Shinella zoogloeoides: one gene and its partner. The protein of the gene in region 1 interacts with the protein of each later gene in a pairwise test. Links are inferred from orthologs where the notes say so. Each region holds a gene or a part of one and is shown on either strand. Other genes may lie near its edges. The genes, in order: nusG and rho.

The links.
Region 2: the proteins of nusG (region 1) and rho interact in binary tests that used the Escherichia coli proteins (3 or more experiments, as listed by UniProt). The link is inferred for Shinella zoogloeoides from one-to-one orthologs.

The regions. Positions count from the first base shown.
Region 1 is NZ_CP132311.1:1,318,351-1,328,529, forward strand. The notes cover bases 7,077-9,995. They hold nusG (transcription termination/antitermination protein NusG), read left to right. Parts: upstream 7,077-8,230; coding sequence 8,231-8,761; downstream 8,762-9,995. Other genes in these bases: Q9316_RS07530 (hypothetical protein), read left to right, coding at 7,077-7,623; secE (preprotein translocase subunit SecE), read left to right, coding at 8,014-8,214; rplK (50S ribosomal protein L11), read left to right, coding at 8,960-9,391; rplA (50S ribosomal protein L1), read left to right, coding at 9,396-9,995. Outside these bases: Q9316_RS07495 (LysR family transcriptional regulator), read right to left, coding at 223-1,170; Q9316_RS07500 (FMN-dependent NADH-azoreductase), read left to right, coding at 1,301-1,924; 23S rRNA (guanosine(2251)-2'-O)-methyltransferase RlmB, read right to left, coding at 1,996-2,871; zwf (glucose-6-phosphate dehydrogenase), read left to right, coding at 3,620-5,065; tuf (elongation factor Tu), read left to right, coding at 5,375-6,550; more of Q9316_RS07530, read left to right, coding at 7,045-7,076; more of rplA, read left to right, coding at 9,996-10,088. UniProt on the Escherichia coli protein: Part of the processive rRNA transcription and antitermination complex (rrnTAC). The complex forms an RNA-chaperone ring around the RNA exit tunnel of RNA polymerase (RNAP).
Region 2 is NZ_CP132311.1:3,616,298-3,626,421, reverse strand. Bases 2,045-4,908 are described here. They hold rho (transcription termination factor Rho), read left to right. Parts: upstream 2,045-2,775; coding sequence 2,776-4,041; downstream 4,042-4,908. Other genes in these bases: mnmE (tRNA uridine-5-carboxymethylaminomethyl(34) synthesis GTPase MnmE), read left to right, coding at 4,165-4,908; hemJ (protoporphyrinogen oxidase HemJ), read left to right, coding at 2,060-2,590; hemE (uroporphyrinogen decarboxylase), read left to right, coding at 2,045-2,054. In the rest of the region: Q9316_RS18770 (pyruvate, water dikinase regulatory protein), read right to left, coding at 1-613; more of hemE, read left to right, coding at 1,020-2,044; more of mnmE, read left to right, coding at 4,909-5,481; tRNA uridine-5-carboxymethylaminomethyl(34) synthesis enzyme MnmG, read left to right, coding at 5,558-7,438; 16S rRNA (guanine(527)-N(7))-methyltransferase RsmG, read left to right, coding at 7,435-8,067; Q9316_RS18735 (ParA family protein), read left to right, coding at 8,081-8,875; Q9316_RS18730 (ParB/RepB/Spo0J family partition protein), read left to right, coding at 8,900-9,793; holA (DNA polymerase III subunit delta), read right to left, coding at 9,809-10,124. UniProt on the Escherichia coli protein: Facilitates transcription termination by a mechanism that involves Rho binding to the nascent RNA, activation of Rho's RNA-dependent ATPase activity, and release of the mRNA from the DNA template.

The DNA of each region.
Region 1 (10,179 bases):
GCGTTTCAAACCTCCACCTCTGGTGGAGGTCATGACTTGTATGGGGAATGGGGCGCCGGAAACGGCGCTGTCAGCCTACCGAAGATATGGAAATGGTGCCCCCAGCACGACTCGAACGCGCGACCCCCTGATTACAAATCAGGTGCTCTACCAACTGAGCTATAAGGGCACTCTGCGAGGGAGTTAGCATATTCTCCGCCGCTGTAAAGCAAAAAGGGCGTTTCAGATCGACCAGTTGCTGTCGGAGGCCGCCCTGGGGACGATTTCCTGGCAGCGTTCCATCGAGCGCGGCAGGTTTTCGGCCAAGTGGTCGATGAGGGCGCGAACGGCAGGCAGCATGCCGTGGCGCGAGGTGAAGACGGCGTGCACGGCCGATTCGGCGCTCGTCCAGTCCGGCAGAACCGGCGTCAGCAGGCCGCTGCGAAAACCGCGCTCGACAATCATGTCCGGCAGCAGGCCGAGGCCGACGCCCTCGATCGTCGCCCGCTCCAGCACGCTGAAATCCGAGCAGGTCAGCACCGGCGAATGGGAGACGTCGTGCACCTCGCCATTGGCGTGGTACAGCGTCCAGATGGCGCGTGGGTTGTTTTCCTGCATGGAGAGCGTTGGCACGCGGCCGATCGTGTCGAGATCGATCGGGCCGTAGCGCTCGAGAAAGCGCGGGCTTGCCGCGAGATAGCGCCGCGTGCCGCCGAAGCGGCGCACGATCAGCGATTGGTCGGTATCGTAGCTGTCGCGCACGCGCAGCGCGACGTCGATCCGTTCCTCGATGAGATCGACCGGCCGGCCGGTGGTGAGGATGGAGAGGCGCACCAGCGGAAAGCGCTTCATGAAGCCGGGCAGGATATCGGCCACGACAGGCGCGAAGCCCGGCGGCATCGACAGGCGGACGGTGCCCGCCGGCTCGGCCTTGGCGACGGCGACGACGGCTTCGGCCGCCTCCACGCCTGACAGCACCGCCTCGCAGCGCTCGTAGAAGGACTGGCCGATATCGGTGACGGCGAGTTTGCGGGTCGAGCGTTCGATGAGCCGCACGCCGAGCTGCTCCTCCAGCGCCGCGATCCGCTTGCTGATCTTCGATTTCGGCACGGAGAGCGCATGGGCCGCCGCCGTAAAACCCTTGTGCCGCACGACGGCGGCGTAGAGTGCGAGATCGTTCAGGTCCTGCATGGTGTCTCTCCGATGGATGCCTGATTTATTGTTTCCCATTTGAAACGGTCAATTGGATTTTTGCTGTCTAATCACGCGATTGTTTTCGGAACATATGTGTTGCACCCAATTCAAGCAAAGGTGTTGACCCATGAACGTTCTCCATATCGACTCCGGCATCCTCGGAGACCATTCCGTATCCCGCCGCCTGACCGCGGCCGTCGTCGCCCAGATCAAGGCCGAGCAGCCGGGCGCCACGGTGACCTATCGCGATCTCGTCGCAAGCCCGCTGCCGCATCTTTCCGGCGCCCACCTGATGGCGGCCAATGCCAAGCCGGAAGACGTCGATGCCAGGATCGCGGCCGACGTCGCCGAGAGCCAGGTCGTCCTCGACGAATTCCTCTCTGCCGACACCATCATCCTCGGCGTGCCCATGTACAATTTCTCCCTGCCCAGCCAGCTCAAGGCCTGGATCGACCGCGTCGCCGTCGCCGGCAAGACGTTCCGCTATACGGCCGAAGGGCCGGAAGGCCTTGCCAAGGGCAAGAAGGTCATTATCGTTTCTACCCGCGGCGGCCACTACAGCGCCGGCCCAGCGGCTGCAATGGACCACCAGGAGAGCTACCTGAAGGTCGTGCTCGGCTTCTTCGGCATCACGGATGTGGAAGTGGTGCGCGCGGAGGGCCTGAACCTCAGCGCCGATTCGAAGGTCGAAGCCATTTCCGAAGCTGAGCGCACCATTTCGGGCCGGGCCAACCTGCGGCTCGTCGGCTGACGATAAACTCCGAAACGCAAAGGCCCGCCGGCTGAAACCGGCGGGCCTTTGCGTTTTTCCGTGCCGGCGGTTCAGCCGAAGAGATGGCGGTGCGTGGCGTAGAGCGCGATGGCGGCCGCATTGGAGACGTTGAGCGACTTGATCGCGCCGGGCATGTCGAGACGGGCGAGCGCCTTGCAGGTGGCGCGCGTCTTCTGCCTTAGGCCCTTGCCTTCCGCGCCCATGACGAGCGCGATGCGCTGGCCGGACAGCGTTCCCTCCAGCGGCGCCGGCCCTTCCGAATCAAGGCCGATCGTCACGAAGCCGAGCTTGTGCAACTCTTCCAGCGCATCGGAAAGGTTGGTGATCTGGACATAGGGGATGAGTTCAAGCGCGCCGGAGGCGGTCTTGGCGAGCACGCCCGATTCGGTCGGCGAATGGCGCTGCGTGGTGATGACCGCGCCGGCATTGAAGGCGACGGCCGAGCGCATGATGGCGCCGACATTGTGCGGGTCCGTGACCTGATCGAGCACCAGAAGCAGCGGGCTGTCCTTCAGCGCCTCGAGCCGGCGCACCGGCAGCGGGCGCGTTTCCAGCATCACGCCCTGGTGGATGGCGTCCGCGCCGAGGACCTTGTCGAGATCGGAGGGAAGCACGGTCTCGACCGGGTAGGGCAGCGTCGAGAAATCCGGCAGCTCCAGCCGCTGGGCGGCATTCAGGCTCACCGAGAGCTTGATGATCTTGCGCTCGGGATTGTCGAGCGCCGCGCGCACGGTGTGCAGGCCATAAAGATAGACCTGGTCCGGGGCGAGGGTGGGCGGCTTCCAGCCTTCCGCCGGCTTGCGGCGGCGGTCGTCCTTCGGCGTCGGGATCTCGCCGCGCTCGCGCTTCTGGTCGCGGTGCGCCCGGCGCAGGTTGGCGTAATGGGTGTCTTTTGCGGACTTGCCGCCGGTGTCATCTTTGCTCATGCGGCCATATAAAGCATGTCGTGCGAAAGTGTGCAGGGGATTTGCGATAAAGGCGGGTGAAATTCGAAAGCCTGCCGGCTGCATGCGGTCACTCCGACAGGACCGGCGCGTCATGAACGGCTTGCGTCCGGCATTTGGGGACGATGACGTTTTTCGCAATTTTTTCCGTGACGTCGTGTTGACAGGACGAATTGTGCCCGTCATATACGCCGCCAGATCGAAGGCGCCGCCGAGAGGCACTGCCCGCCGGTCGACACTGGTCGCATGATCCCGACGGAATATGGAGGGATGCCCGAGTGGTTAAAGGGGACGGACTGTAAATCCGTTGGCTCAGCCTACGTTGGTTCAAATCCAACTCCCTCCACCATTCCGTTGCTTCGGATCATGACCACCCCGCGGGTATAGCTCAATGGTAGAGCAGCAGCCTTCCAAGCTGAATACGCGGGTTCGATTCCCGCTACCCGCTCCAATATTTCAATAATTTACGAAACCTGGTGCCACTTGCGCCTTCAGCGCCGGCTGTTCGCGCCTGCACTCGCATTTTCGGGATGCCGCCGCGGCTGGCCCTTGATCCACCTCGTAATCCATGCCTCTATTCAACCTTGAATGGGCGAGGGGCTTCGACGTGCAGGCTTCAGGTACCAGGACGGTCGTCTCGCGGCGGCGAAACGCCGGCGCGGGCCTGGTCTTACCCCGTCCGCAAGACGCAACGGAAAGCTTGAGGGCTGGTAATTTGCCGAAGAATTCCATGCGGGTCGGTCCCGGCTATCCACAGGTCGTCGTGCTCGTCGGAGCGACGGGCGATCTCTCGCGCCGCAAGCTGCTGCCGGGCCTGTTCCATCTCATCAATGCCGGCTTCATTCCGGGCTGCCGGATCATCGGCGTCTCGCTCGACGATATGGACGCCGGCGGTTTCCGGGCCATCGCGCGCGATTCGCTCGACAAGTTCCTGACACGCAAATTCACCGAGGCGGAGTGGGAGGCGTTTTCCGCGTCCCTCGATTATGTCCCGCTTTCCGCCGGCGCCGATGTGCTGAAGGCGGCGGTCGAGAGGGCGGAGGAAGCGCTGGGCGCCGAGACGCGGCGCATTCACTATCTCTCCGTGCCGCCGAATGCCGCTCTGCCGGCCGTGCAGCTTCTCGCCCAGGCCGGGCTGACGGATCGCTGCCGCATCATCATGGAAAAGCCCTTCGGCACCGACCTTGCCAGCGCGGTGGCGCTGAACAAGAAGCTGCACGAGGTGTTCGACGAGAAGCAGATTTTCCGCATCGACCATTTCCTCGGCAAGGAGCCGGCGCAGAACATCCTGGCCTTCCGCTTCGGCAACGGCCTGTTCGAGCCGATCTGGAACCGCAACTTCATCGATCACGTACAGATCGACGTGCCGGAGACGCTCGGCCTTTCCACGCGCGCGGCCTTCTACGAGACCACCGGCGCCTATCGCGACATGGTGGTGACCCATCTGTTTCAGATCCTCGCCTTCATGGCGATGGAGCCGCCCACTGCGCTCGAGCCGGCGCCGATCTCGGAGGAGAAGAACAAGGTGTTCCGCTCCATGCTGCCGATCGAGCCGCGCGACGTGGTGCGCGGTCAATATATCGGCTACCGCAAGGAGCCCGGCGTCGATCCGGAAAGCGACACCGACACCTTCATCGCCCTCAAATGCGCCATCGACAACTGGCGCTGGGCCGGGGTGCCGTTCTTCCTGCGCACCGGCAAGCGCCTTGCCGAAGGACAGCGCATCATCTCGATCGCCTTCCGTGAGCCGCCGAAGTCGATGTTCCCGGCCGGCTCCGGCGTCGGCGCGCAGGGGCCCGATCACCTCACCTTCGATTTGGCCGATGCCTCCAAGGTCTCGCTCTCCTTCTACGGCAAGCGGCCCGGCCCGGGTTTCAGGCTCGACAAGCTCTCGCTGCAATTCGCCATGAGCGAAACCGGCCTGATCGGCGAAGTGCTGGAGGCCTATGAGCGCCTGATCCTCGATGCCATGCGCGGCGACCATACGCTTTTCACCACCGCCGAGGGCATCGAGCGCCTCTGGGAGGTCTCCCAGCCGCTGCTCGACAATCCGCCGCCGGTCCGGCTTTACGACCAGGGCGGCTGGGGGCCGAAATCGATCCACCAGCTCATCGCCCCGCATGCCTGGCGGCTGCCCTTCGAGCGGGCCTGGCGGGATTCGGCAAAGGTCGATTGACGATCGGCGGGGATGTTCCGCTGCGGGATGGCTGGTTCGCCGTCCATGGCAATGCGGGAAAGCCGGAATTCGTTGGCCGCTGTCAGCTTCACCTATTCACTTCACACATGCAATCAGCATCCCGTAGTAAGGCTTTGCCTTGAAAACGTGATTCTGCGTCACGATATGCGGATGATCTGGCTTGCCTCAGCTCGTTTCCGGCATTTTTCGCTCTGCATTTAAGGCTTGCGCATTCGTTGCGAAAGCCTTAAACGCCTGCCAAACCGGAAGGGCCGGTTAGCCCAACTTTCGATCAGTAGGAAAGAAAACATGGCAAAGAGCAAGTTTGAGCGCAACAAGCCTCACGTAAACATCGGCACGATCGGCCACGTTGACCATGGTAAGACGTCGCTGACGGCAGCGATCACGAAGTACTTCGGCGAGTTCAAGGCGTACGACCAGATCGACGCTGCCCCGGAAGAAAAGGCACGCGGCATCACGATCTCGACGGCGCACGTCGAATACGAGACGCCGAACCGTCACTACGCGCACGTCGACTGCCCCGGCCACGCCGACTACGTCAAGAACATGATCACCGGTGCAGCGCAGATGGACGGCGCGATCCTGGTTTGCTCTGCCGCCGACGGCCCGATGCCGCAGACGCGCGAGCACATCCTGCTCGCCCGCCAGGTCGGCGTTCCCGCGATCGTGGTGTTCCTGAACAAGGTCGACCAGGTCGACGACGCCGAGCTTCTGGAGCTCGTCGAGCTTGAAGTGCGCGAACTTCTGTCGTCCTACGACTTCCCGGGCGACGATATCCCGATCATCAAGGGCTCGGCTCTTGCTGCTCTCGAAGATTCGGACAAGAAGATCGGCGAAGACGCGATCCGCGAGCTGATGGCCGCTGTCGACAGCTACATCCCGACGCCCGAGCGTCCGATCGACCAGCCGTTCCTGATGCCGATCGAAGACGTGTTCTCGATCTCGGGCCGTGGTACGGTCGTGACGGGCCGCGTCGAGCGTGGCATCGTCAAGGTCGGTGAAGAAGTCGAGATCGTCGGCATCCGTCCGACGTCGAAGACGACGGTGACCGGCGTTGAAATGTTCCGCAAGCTGCTCGACCAGGGCCAGGCCGGCGACAACATCGGTGCGCTGGTTCGCGGTGTGAACCGTGACGGCGTCGAGCGTGGCCAGATCCTGTGCAAGCCGGGTTCGGTCAAGCCGCACAAGAAGTTCATGGCTGAGGCCTACATCCTGACGAAGGAAGAAGGCGGCCGTCATACGCCGTTCTTCACGAACTACCGTCCGCAGTTCTACTTCCGCACGACGGACGTGACGGGCATCGTTTCGCTGCCGGAAGGCACGGAAATGGTCATGCCGGGCGACAACGTGACGGTTGCCGTCGAGCTGATCGTTCCGATCGCGATGGAAGAAAAGCTGCGCTTCGCAATCCGCGAAGGCGGCCGCACCGTCGGCGCCGGCATCGTAGCCTCGATCGTTGAATAACGATCGTTGACGATGGCGTAAGCTTGCCGACGGTCTTCAAGGATGTGCAAATGGCGCGCAAGCGCGATTTGCACGCGGCGCCGGCATCGTAGCCTCGATCGTCGAGTAATTCGGGTCTCTGACCTGATGAGAGCCCCGCGGGAAACCGCGGGGCTTTTTTGTTTTGAAAGCGTGTCCCGCGGCAGGCTTTTTTAGCTGGCCGGCATAACTCGCCAGTTCTGGGGATAGAGCCGCCTGACGGCAGCAGGTAGATTCGCGTCATCGCTTCGAGCGATTTGGCCGATGGGTGTAGTGCCCTCTGGCCCGGCGCCTGCGGATCGTTGCGGTCCGGTGTTTTGTGAAGGCGTCTCTGCGCGTGGCGGGCATGGTGCCTTGCCGTGCGCCCTACGGAAATCACGAGACAGGCCCGCATTGTCATGACTGTTTTTGCTCGTGCGGCGCGCGCAGCGCTCGCTCTTTCCACGATTCTTGCGATTCTGCCGGCCGGGCATGCCTTGGCTGGCGATTCCCTCCTGATCTGGTCGCCGAAAAAACTCTCCAGCCATGCCTATCGCCTGCGCACGGGGGCAAGGGCCGCGGCAGGCAGGGATGTCAGCGGCGGTATCGACTTCTCCGTCGCCACGTCGTCCAACGGCCGCATCCACAGGACGCGCGACAATGCCCGGCTCTGGGCCGAAGCGCGCGGGCAGGGGCGTTCCGGCGCGCAGCGCAGCGCGTCGGCCGGCTACAATCCGGTGACGGGGCGCATCTCGGCAAGCGCCGCCGTTTCCCGCAGCTGGATGCCGACGCGTTCCGTGGATATCGTGATCGAGCCCGTCGTGTCCGCCGATACGACCATGCGGCACGGCTATGGCGGGACGGTGCGCGTGACGCAGAAAGCCGAGGTGCGGGCGCTGCGCACCGGCACATCCTTCATCGCCTCCGGCACCGTCTCGAGTGCAAACAAGACGATCAACACGGAACTGTGCATCGAGCAGCGCCTTTTCGACGGCTTCAATCTGACCGCGACGGTGCGGCGGCAGAATGCCGAGCTGACCGGCGCGCTGCGGGCAAGGCTCGGCTTCAGCTGGTAGGGCGCTTTACCCATCCTGGCTGTGAAAAAATCTCGCCTTCGGGCTTGCCAAGTCGCCCCGTGCGCCGTAAAGACGCCATGCCTTGCCGGCGACGGGCGTTTCGCCACGAAGCAGCAAGCACTTAGGGGTATAGCTCAGTTGGTAGAGCGGCGGTCTCCAAAACCGCAGGTCGGGGGTTCGAGCCCCTCTGCCCCTGCCATTTCAGCCGGACAGCGCGGACGACTTGCAGCGACGGTGGCAAATGGCGTGACGGTAGACGCCGTCTAAATTCGTGAAAAGCCCGGTTGCCCCTTGTGAAAAAGGGAATCGGGCTTTATGTAGGGCAAAACAGACACGCGGTGCGTGGGGCTGATAGTTCAGCTTTACGTGCCGTAATGGCGTGGATATTCAATGGCATCGAAAACGAATCCGATTGCGTTTCTGCAGCAGGTACGCTCCGAGACGGCGAAAGTGACTTGGCCTTCGCGGCGCGAGACGATGATCTCGACCGTCATGGTTTTCGTCATGGTCTTCCTTGCTGCGGTGTTCTTCTTCGCTGCGGACCAGTTGATGGGCTGGCTGATCGGTCTCGTCCTGAACGCTGGCGCTTGATTGCTTGGAGATGAACATGGCTTCCCGTTGGTACATCGTCCACGCCTATTCCAATTTCGAGAAGAAGGTCGCGGAGGATATCGAGAACAAGGCCCGCCAGAAGGGTCTCGACCATCTCTTTGAAAAGATCCTCGTGCCGACCGAGAAGGTTGTCGAGGTGCGTCGCGGCCGTAAGGTCGATTCGGAGCGCAAGTTCTTCCCCGGCTACGTGCTGGTGCGGGCGAACCTGACGGACGAAGCGTACCACCTCATCAAGAATACGCCGAAGGTGACGGGCTTCCTCGGTTCCGACAACAAGCCGGTTCCGATCCCTGACAGCGAGGCGGAGCGGATCCTGTCGCAGGTCCAGGACGGCGTCGACCGTCCGAAGCCCTCGGTCTCCTTCGAGATCGGCGAGCAGGTTCGCGTTTCCGACGGTCCGTTCGCTTCGTTCAACGGTATCGTCCAGGACGTCGACGAGGAGCGTTCGCGCCTCAAGGTGGAAGTGTCGATCTTCGGTCGTGCTACCCCGGTCGAGCTGGAATACGCCCAGGTCGAGAAAATCTGATTTCGCGGCGCCTTCCGGCGCTGCTCATGAAATCCAGTCTTCTCCGGAGGATTGGTGGCGGAGTTTTCCGCCAATCGCGTGGAAGGGCAGGCGGCCTTAAAGCCGGGCGCCGCGTCCGCACCACGCAACCGCAGCCGCCGGCCGTCGGGTCGGCATCATGGGCCGGGCGACCGGCCGCATTCTGAAAGGCAGAGAGAAATGGCTAAGAAAGTTGCAGGCCAGCTCAAGCTTCAGGTCAAGGCAGGATCGGCAAACCCGTCCCCGCCGATCGGCCCGGCGCTTGGTCAGCGTGGCATTAACATCATGGAATTCTGCAAGTCGTTCAACGCGGCTACGCAGGAAATGGAAAAGGGTATGCCGATCCCGGTCGTCATCACCTACTACCAGGACAAGTCCTTCACGTTTGTGATGAAGCAGCCGCCGGTGACCTACTTCCTCAAGAAGGAAGCCAAGATCACGTCCGGCTCGAAGACCCCGGGCAAGGGCGCGACCGTCGGCAAGCTCACCAAGGCTCAGATCAAGTCGATCGCCGAAGCCAAGATGAAGGATCTCAACGCCGCCGATATCGAAGGCGCGATGGCAATGGTCGAGGGCTCCGCCCGCGCCATGGGCCTGGAAGTGGTAGGTTAAGACCATGGCCAAGATTGCAAAGCGTCTCCAGAAGATCCGTGAAGGCATCGACCCGACCAAGCTCGTCGCCCTGTCGGACGCCATCGCCCTCGTCAAGGAACGTGCGACCGCAAAGTTCGACGAAACCGTCGAAGTCGCCATGAACCTCGGCGTCGATCCGCGTCACGCAGACCAGATGGTCCGCGGCGTCGTCAACCTGCCGAACGGCACGGGCCGCGACGTTCGCGTCGCCGTCTTCGCACGTGGCGCCAAGGCTGACGAAGCCAAGGCCGCCGGTGCAGACGTCGTTGGCGCCGAAGACCTCGTCGAGATCGTCCAGGGCGGCAAGATCGATTTCGATCGCTGCATCGCGACCCCGGACATGATGCCGCTCGTCGGCCGCCTCGGTAAGGTTCTCGGCCCGCGCGGCATGATGCCGAACCCGAAGGTCGGCACCGTGACCATGGATGTCGCCGGCGCCGTCAAGGCGTCCAAGGGCGGCGCCGTCGAGTTCCGCGTCGAGAAGGCTGGTATCATCCATGCCGGCATCGGCAAGGCTTCCTTCGACGCCAAGGCTCTGGAAGAGAACATCAAGGCATTCGCCGACGCCGTCATCAAGGCGAAGCCGACGGGCGCCAAGGGCAACTACGTCAAGCGCGTAGCCATCTCTTCGACGATGGGTCCGGGCGTCAAGATCGACCCGTCGACGGTTGCCTGATCTAGGCGCTTAATTCCGGTCCGGCTCCGGCCGAACCGCAACAGAATTCCCGGCCTTGTCTGGCCGGGAATTTCCGGGCTCAAACCCGGAA
Region 2 (10,124 bases), 2.3 Mb from region 1 along the record:
GGTCGGTCGTCGCGATGAGGCCTACGATGAGAGGCTTGACCGCCGCCGACAGCCGTTCCGGCAGCGGCACGCCGAGCACGATCGGCACATTCGCGGTCTTGATGCCACGATTGGCGAGATAGATGCTGGTCGGCGTCTTGGAGGTGCGGCTGATGCCGACGAGGATGACATGCGCCTCCTCGAGATCGGCCGGCAATTGCCCGTCGTCGTGATCCATCGTGAAGTTCAGGGCGTCGATGCGCGCGAAATATTCCGCGTTCATCGCATGCTGGGCCCCCACCCGGCGACGCGACGGCGCGCCGAGATAGGACTGGAAGAGATCGATGACGGGTTCCAGCACCGAAACGCAGGGCACGCCCATCTCCCGGCAGCGCTGGTCGATGATTTCCGAAAGCTCGCGGTCGACGACCGTATAAAGCACGATGCCCGGCGCGCCGTCGATCGCGTCGAGCACGGGCATGAGCTGCTTGCGATTGCGGACCAGCGGATAGACATGTTCCAGCGCCTGCGAGGACTGGAACTGCGCCGCCGCCGCGCGGCCCGCCGCGATCAGAGTCTCGCCCGTCGAGTCCGAAATCAGGTGCAGATGGAAGTAGTTTCTGGTGCTTTCCACAATATCCTCCGCCCCCTGTTGATGGCCAGGGACAAGTGTGAGCTAAGAACGGCGGGGGGTCGGTGGCAAGAGGATAGATGCCGACTTTTCCACAAATGGCGAACAGCGGGAGGCGAATTCGGCGCGCATGTGGAAAAGACTCATGGACATGGCATAGTGTCGCGCTTGTCCACAGGCCACCCACAGAAAAGGGCTTTTGGCGGTATCGCGAATCCTTTTGATTCCAAACGGGGAATCCGCTTTTCCCGTCTCCTCGAACGAAACGACGCTTTTCGGTTCCGATTTTCCTGCCCGCCCACGGCGCCGCAGGGTTTTTGTGGAAAGGATTTAATCCTTGATAGTCACCGACTCTAAGAAATAGAAACCTTCTTAAAAGAGATTATTTCTTTATTAGGAGAACCCCGTTTTGGCTGCGAAAAACCGGAAGATCGTCGATGTCCTCAACGGCAAGACGGTTTCGCCTCCTCCGATCTGGCTGATGCGTCAGGCTGGACGATACCTGCCGGAATACAGGGCAACGCGCGCAGCGGCCGGAAGTTTCCTCGATCTCTGTTACGCGCCGGACCTTGCAACCGAGGTCACGCTCCAGCCGATCCGCCGCTATGGCTTCGATGCGGCGATCCTGTTTTCCGATATCCTGGTCATTCCCGATGCCTTGAAGCGTAATGTCCGCTTTGAAGAGGGGCATGGACCCCGGATGGACCCGATCGATCCGGATGGCATTCGGGCACTGAAGGGGGACGGCGTCGCAAAACACCTCCAGCCGGTCATAGAGGCGGTCGGGCGCATCCGGCAGGCCCTGCCGGAGGAAACGGCGCTGCTCGGCTTCTGTGGGGCGCCCTGGACGGTTGCCACCTACATGATCGCCGGCCACGGTACGCCGGACCAGGCGCCCGCGCGGCTTTTTGCCTATCGGGAGCCGGAAGCCTTCGCGTATCTGCTCGATGTGCTGGCCGAGCTTTCCGCCGATTACCTCGTGGCACAGATCGATGCCGGCGCCGATGCGGTGCAGATCTTCGATTCTTGGGCAGGTGTGCTCGGGGAGAAGGAATTTGCCGAGTACGCTGTCCGTCCCGTGCGCCGGATTATCCGCTCGGTCAAAGAGCGACGGCCGCAGGCGAAGATCATCGCGTTCGCGAAAGGCGCCGGGCTGCTTTTGAAGAGCTACCGCCAGGAAACCGGCGCGGATGCCATCGGCCTCGACTGGTCTGTGCCGCTCTCCTTTGCCGCCGAGTTGCAGAAGGAAGGGCCGGTGCAGGGCAATCTCGATCCGATGCGGGTGGTCGCCGGCGGTGCGGCGCTCGACGAGGGTATCGATGCCATCCTGCAGGTGCTCGGCAACGGCCCGCTGATCTTCAATCTCGGCCATGGCATCACGCCGCAGGCCGACCCGGAAAACGTCACGCGGCTGGTGGCGCGAGTGCGCGGGGAAAACCGGTGAGCGAGATGCAGACGGGCGAGAGCGCGGGGCGCCGGGCGCGGCGGCGCGCCGCCGTCGCCCTCGCCGTCTTCGCCCTCATCGCGATCCTCCTGGTTCTTTACCCGCCGGATGATCTCTATCTCTGGATCAAGGCGCTCCACATCGTCGCCGTCATCTCCTGGATGGCCGGGCTGCTCTACCTGCCGCGGCTCTTCGTCTACCACACGGATGCGCCGGCCGGGTCCGCCCAGTCGGAGACCTTCAAGGTGATGGAGCAGCGCCTCTACCGCACGATCATGCAGCCGGCCATGGGTCTTTCCTGGCTGCTCGGCCTCTATCTCGCCTGGTCCGTCTATGGTTTCCAGGGTGGTTGGCTGCATGCCAAACTCGCCTTCGTCGTGCTGCTGACGGGCGTGCACCAGTTCTATGGCCGGGCGGTGAAGGCCTTTGCCGAGGATCTCAACGTGAAAACTGGGCGGCAATGGCGCATCTGGAACGAGGCGCCGGCGCTGCTGATGATCCTCATCGTCGTGATGGTCGTGGTCAAGCCGTTCTGAGCGGCCGCGACAAATCGAACGAAATTGCAAGGCCCCCTTGCGGGGCAGCGCCTGAAACGCTATTTTCCGCCCCATCTCATCTTTCGTGGCATGTGTATTCGTTCAGTGAACTGCATGAACCCCCCGCAGTTCCTCCCTGACCCGCACGCCTTTTCCCATCCTAAGACCCGCAGCATGGACCATTCATGGCCGAAATGAAGCTACAAGACCTCAAGAACAAGACTCCGACCGACCTCCTGGCTTTCGCCGAATCGCTCGAGGTCGAGAACGCGAGCACGATGCGCAAACAGGAGCTGATGTTTGCCATCCTGAAGATGCTGGCCGAGCAGGATGTGGAAATCATCGGCGAGGGCGTCGTGGAAGTGCTGCAGGACGGCTTCGGCTTCTTGCGCTCGGCCAATGCGAATTACCTGCCGGGCCCGGACGATATCTACATCTCCCCCTCGCAGATTCGCCGCTTCTCGCTGAAGACCGGCGATACTGTTGAAGGCCCGATCCGCGGCCCCAAGGAAGGCGAACGCTATTTCGCGCTTCTCAAGGTCAACACGATCAATTTCGACGACCCGGAAAAGATCCGCCACAAGGTCCATTTCGACAACCTGACGCCGCTCTATCCCAATGAGCGCTTCAAGATGGAACTGGAAATCCCGACTTCAAAGGATTTGTCGCCGCGCGTCATCGATCTCGTCGCGCCGCTCGGCAAGGGCCAGCGCGGCCTGATCGTCGCGCCGCCGCGCACGGGTAAGACGGTTCTGCTCCAGAACATCGCCCATTCGATCACCGCGAACCATCCGGAATGTTATCTCATCGTCCTCCTGATCGATGAGCGTCCGGAAGAAGTGACGGATATGCAGCGGTCGGTGAAGGGCGAAGTGGTTTCCTCGACCTTCGACGAACCGGCTACGCGCCACGTGCAGGTCGCCGAAATGGTCATCGAGAAGGCCAAGCGCCTTGTCGAGCACGGCCGCGACGTCGTCATCCTGCTTGATTCGATCACGCGTCTCGGTCGCGCCTACAACACGGTCGTTCCGTCCTCGGGCAAGGTCCTGACCGGCGGTGTCGACGCAAACGCCCTGCAGCGCCCGAAGCGCTTCTTCGGCGCGGCGCGCAATATCGAGGAAGGCGGCTCGCTGACGATCATCGCGACGGCCCTGATCGATACCGGCAGCCGCATGGACGAAGTCATCTTCGAAGAGTTCAAGGGCACCGGCAACTCGGAAATCGTGCTCGACCGAAAGGTTGCCGACAAGCGCATCTTCCCGGCCATGGACATCCTCAAGTCCGGCACGCGCAAGGAAGACCTCCTCGTACCGCGCCAGGATCTCCAGAAGATCTTTGTTCTTCGCCGCATCCTCGCCCCCATGGGCACCACGGATGCGATCGAATTCCTGATCGACAAGCTGAAGCAGACCAAGAACAACGGCGACTTCTTCGAATCGATGAACACCTGATCGCGGTGCTTTTCCGTTTTAAGACATGGTCCCGCCGCAAGACGGGGCCATTTTTCGTTCAAGAATGAAATATTCGATTCTTCTCCGAAACGAAGACTTCGATTCGTAACCGGAATGGATGGAATGAGTGCAACGGATACAATCTTCGCTTTGTCGAGCGGCGGCCTTCCTTCCGGGGTTGCCGTCATCCGTTTGAGCGGCGCAAGAAGCCTGCAGGCCGTCGAGGAGTTGTGCGGGCGCATACCCCCGGTGCGCCGCGCGTCCCTACTATCGATTCGGAATCGTAATGGTAACAAACTCGATGAAGGCCTGATTCTCGTTTTTCCCGGCCCTAACTCGTTTACCGGCGAGGACTGCGCCGAACTCCAGATTCACGGCGGTCGGGCCACCGTGAAAGCCGTACTCGCCGCGCTTGAATCCATGGAAGGTCTGCGGCCGGCAGAGGCGGGAGAATTTTCGCGACGCGCCTTCCTCAACGGTCGCATGGATCTCGTTGAGGTGGAAGGCCTGGCGGATCTTATCGCTGCGGAGACGGAAATGCAGCGGCGCCTCGCGGCGGAACATGCCTCGGGCGGATTGTCATTGCTCTACGAGTCGTGGGCGAAACGATTGACCCATGCACGCGCGATGATCGAGGCAGAGCTGGATTTTGCCGACGAAGACGACGTGCCCGGTTCCGTCGCGTCATCAATCTGGCGCGATATGCATGCGCTGGAGCAGGAAATTCTTAACCACGTTGCCGATGCGCGCACTGGCGAGATCGTGCGTGATGGCCTGAAGGTTGTTATCGCCGGACCGCCGAATGCCGGGAAATCGAGCTTGCTGAACCATCTGGCGAAGCGTGACGTCGCCATCGTGACGGATATACCGGGCACGACACGTGACGTTCTGCATGTCGATCTCGATCTGTCCGGTTTCGCGGTTCGCCTTTATGATACGGCGGGACTGCGGGCGACAGAGGACATTGTCGAACGGGAGGGAATCCGCCGGACTCATCTCTCTATGAGCGATGCGCACCTTCTCTTGCTGCTGTCGGAGGATGCGCAATGGACTTCATTGGACGGGATCTATGACGGCCAGACGCTTCGCGTGAGGACCAAGTCAGACCAAGTGAAAACACCTTGGCCTGAGGATGGTGCAGATGTTACGATCTCGGTAAAATCGGGCGACGGGGTATCCGACCTGCTGGATGCCATTGGCCGCCATCTTCCCAACCTTGAGGCCGGCAGTGCGCTGGCATTACCGACCCGGCAACGCCATATCCTCAATTTGTCGACGGCCAGGGAAAATATCCGTCGTGCTATTGAGGCGACCAATGGGCTTGATATCCAGGCTGAATACCTTCGGCTTGCCGGTCAGTCGCTCGGGCGTGTGACTGGACGCGTCGATGTCGAAAATCTTCTCGACGTCATTTTTTCGGAATTCTGCATAGGCAAATGATTCACGTGAAACACTGCAACGTGTGCGAGTCGCTTCAGGCGTTTCACGTGAAACAGGTAGGTGCGATATGAATGCAATGAACACATATGATGTTGTGGTGGTGGGCGGTGGCCATGCCGGTGTCGAAGCAGCGTCTTCCGCTGCCCGATCCGGCGCGCGCACGGCGTTGTTGACGCATAAGGCGGCCACCATCGGGGTCATGTCCTGCAACCCGGCAATTGGCGGGCTCGGCAAGGGCCATCTTGTCCGCGAGGTCGACGCGCTGGATGGTCTTATGGGCCGTGTCGCGGATCGTGCCGGCATCCAGTTTCGTTTGCTCAATCGTCGGAAGGGTCCTGCTGTCCGCGGTCCGCGCACACAGGCTGACCGAAAGCTCTATCGCGAAGCCATGCAGGCGGAGATCGCAGCGATCCCCGATCTCGATGTAATTGAGGGCGATGCTTTCGATCTCGATATTCGAGACGGACATGTTGCGGGCGTTTCCATGAAGGATGGGCGCCGTCTTTCTTGCCGCGCGGTCGTCATAACAACAGGTACATTCCTGCGCGGACTAATTCATATCGGTAACGAAAAGATACCTGCCGGCCGTGTCGGAGAAGAACCGTCCCTCGGATTGTCGCTCACATTCGAGCGCTTGGGGCTTCGGCTTGCGCGTTTGAAGACCGGCACGCCGGCACGATTGGATGGGCAGACGATCGGTTGGAATGCGGTCGGGCGGCAAGCCGCGGATGAGGATCCGGTGCCGTTTTCCTTTATGACGGACCGCATTTCCACACCGCAGATCGAATGCGGCGTCACCCGGACCACGCCGGCTACTCACCGCATTATTGAGGAGAATATCGGAAAGTCCGCCATGTATTCCGGGCAGATCGAAGGTGTCGGTCCGCGCTACTGCCCCTCCATTGAAGACAAGATCGTCAAGTTCGGTGAACGGGACGGCCACCAGATTTTCCTGGAGCCGGAAGGTCTTGACGATTCTACCGTCTACCCGAACGGAATCTCGACCTCCCTGCCCGCTGATGTGCAGGACGCTTTCATCCGCACCATTCCGGGGCTGGAGAACGTCCGCATCATACAGCCGGGCTATGCGATCGAATATGATCATGTCGATCCGCGCGAGCTCTCCGCCACGTTGGAAGTTAAACGTCAGCCCGGCCTCTTTCTCGCGGGCCAGATCAATGGCACGACCGGCTATGAAGAGGCTGCAGCCCAGGGTCTGGTTGCCGGCCTGAATGCAGCGCGGCTTTCTGCCGGCGTCGATGGCCATATCTTCAGCCGCACGGATAGCTATATCGGCGTGATGATCGATGACCTGACCTCCCGCGGGGTTACCGAACCCTACCGGATGTTCACCTCCCGCGCTGAGTACCGGCTGTCTCTCCGCGCCGACAACGCGGATGTGCGGCTGACGCCGCTGGGAATGCGGCTCGGCATTGTTGGTACTGAACGGGTACAGCGGTTTGACGCTTGGTCGGGAGAGATGAAAGAGGCGCGTGATCGGCTTAACACGCTCAAGCTGTCTCCGAATGAGGCGGTTGGTCATGGCATCCGGATCAATCAGGATGGCGTGCGGCGAAGCGGCTATGACCTGCTCGCCTACCCGGACATTGATTTTGCGCGTCTGGTTGATGTCTGGCCGGACGAACTCCGGCCTTTCTCCCGCCGGGTTCGCGATGCGATTGAGATCGAAGCCGGTTATGCGGTTTATATGAACCGGCAGGAATCGGATATTGCCGAGGCTCGGCGCGAAGAGGAGCGATGGATTCCGGATGGCTTCGATTTCAGCGCGCTGCCCGGTCTCTCCATCGAACTTCGCCAGAAGCTGGCGGCGGCGCGCCCATCCAATCTCGCCCAGGCAGCGCGCGTCGATGGCATGACGCCGGCGGCGCTCACCCTTCTTCTGGCCTATCTCAAGCGTATTCCCACCGATGTGGGCAATCGAGCGGAAAGTGCATGAATTCCCTACCTCGCGAATTGAACGGCCTGAATGTTTCACGTGAAACTCTGGACCGACTGAACAGTTTTGTCTCGCTCTTCCAGAAATGGGCGAAAACCATCAATCTCGTCGCGCCTTCGACGCTTTCAGAAACCTGGAACCGTCACGTTGTCGATAGCGCGCAGATCTATGCGCTGTATTCCGGGCCCCGTATATGGGTTGATCTGGGTAGTGGTGGTGGATTTCCAGGCATCGTGACGGGCATTCTGCTGGCTGGTATCGGGGACGGCTGGGTTCATCTTGTCGAAAGCAACAACAAGAAAGCCGCATTTTTGCGGACGGCCATCCTCGAGACGGGTGCCAGGGCGTCCATTCATCCAATCCGAATCGAAGACGCACCCGAAGCGATAAAATCTTGTGACGCCATCTCGGCGCGGGCGCTGGCAGACCTCGATCTGCTAATGCAATTCGGCCTGCCGTGGGTGCAGCGCAACGGGAATTTACGCTTTTTCCTTCATAAAGGCCGGGATTACCAGCGCGAGGTCGATAAAGCGCTTGGTCGGTGGAGATTCGATCTGGTAAAACATGCCAGCATCGTCGAGCCGGATTCCGTCGTGCTCGAAGTGTCGAACCTTTCGCACAAACCTTAGACTGGCGGCGTCCATGATAGGCGAAAAGAACCGGATCATCACCATCGCGAACCAGAAGGGCGGCGTCGGCAAGACGACGACCGCGATCAACTTGGCGACGGCGCTTGCGGCAATCGGCGAGCGCGTCCTGATCGTCGATCTCGATCCGCAGGGCAATGCCAGCACGGGCCTTGGAATCGACCGCCGCAATCGCGAGCTGTCGTCCTATGATCTCCTGATCGGCAGCCATAGTGTTGCCGATACGGCGCTTGAGACCGCCGTACCGAACCTGTCCATCATTCCGTCGACCATGGACCTGCTCGGTATCGAAATGGAGATCGCGCAGCAGAGCGATCGTGTCTTCCGGCTGAAGCGGGCGCTCGCCGCCGCCGATGCGCTGTCTTACTCTTACGTGCTGGTCGATTGCCCGCCCTCGTTCAATCTCCTCACCATGAACGCGCTGGCTGCGGCGCATTCAGTCCTGGTGCCGCTGCAATGCGAGTTCTTCGCGCTCGAAGGCCTCAGCCAGTTGCTGGAAACCGTCGATCAGGTGCGCCGCACCGTTAATCCACGGCTCGATATCCAGGGTATCGTGCTGACCATGTTCGACTCGCGTAACAATCTTGCGCAGCAAGTGGTCAATGACGTGCGCACTCATCTCGGCGAAAAGGTCTATCACACGCTCATTCCGCGCAATGTGCGCGTCTCCGAAGCGCCATCCTATGGCAAGCCGGCCATTCTCTACGATCTCAAATGCGCCGGGAGCCAGGCCTACCTTCAGCTCGCCTCCGAAGTGATCCAGCGTGAGAGGCAGCGCAAGGCTGCCTGATTCCAGTATTCGTGAGTAGAACCGATGAATGAAGACAACTCCAAGCGGCGCCTCGGCCGCGGCCTTGCCGCCCTGATCGGTGAAATGGACCAGCTTCCGGCGGCCGATATCGGCAACCAAGCGGCGGTCAATCCGGATCGGCTGGTTCCGATCGAGTTCGTCGGCCGAAACCCCCGCAATCCTCGGCGCTATTTCGATGAATCGGAGCTGCAGGACCTCGCCTCGTCGATCCGCCAGCACGGCATCGTGCAGCCGGTCGTCGTGCGCACCATCGCGGACAACCGCTACGAGATCATTGCGGGTGAGCGGCGTTGGCGTGCGGCGCAGCTCGCGGGGCTGGTGGATATTCCCGTCATCATCCGCGATGTGGACGACCGGACGGCGCTGGAAATCGCCATCGTGGAAAACGTCCAGCGCTCCGACCTCAACCCGCTTGAAGAGGCAATGGGCTACGAGCTGCTGATCGCGGATCACGGTTACACGCAGAACGACCTCGGCGAGATCATCGGCAAGAGCCGGAGCCATGTGGCAAACAGCCTTCGGCTGCTGAAGCTGCCGGAGCCGGTGCGTGAAATGCTGGCTTCGGGCACGCTCTCCGCCGGACATGCCCGCGCGCTCATCCCGACCTCCGATCCGGTTGCCCTGGCGAAGAATATCGTGGCCAAGGGCATGTCGGTGCGCGATGCCGAGCGGATCGCGCAGAACGACATCAAGGCGCAGAGCGACCCCAACCACGGCCAGGCCGTGGCACACAAGGACGAGAAGGATGCCGATACGCTGGCGCTGGAGCGCACGCTTTCGGACGTTCTCGGGCTCGATGTCACGGTGAACCACAAGGGCAATGGCGGCAATTTGCGCATCGCCTACAAGACCTTGGAACAGCTGGAAGAAATCTGCCGGCTTCTGGAGCGCCGCTAGATTCGTTAGCCGGATTCAGCGGCGACCGGATTGCAGGACGGTGGCCAGCATGGTCTGCATGGCAATCGTGTCTTCCAGCGCCGGCCGTTGCCGGCTTTGCAGGATAGCGGCTTGCAGGCGCTGGGTTTCACGGCGGATGGCGGGGCCTGTCCATGTTTTCAGCGCGTTCTCGATGATCGGCTTGCGCCGGAAGTGAAGATGGCGGCCGAAGGTCGCCATGGCTTGCGCGGCCGGCGCCCGTTTCTCATCCATTTCGGCCCGCATCAACTCGAGAAGCTGGAACTGCCGCATGCAGCCCTGCAGGACGAGGAAGACAGGGGTTTTCGACGAA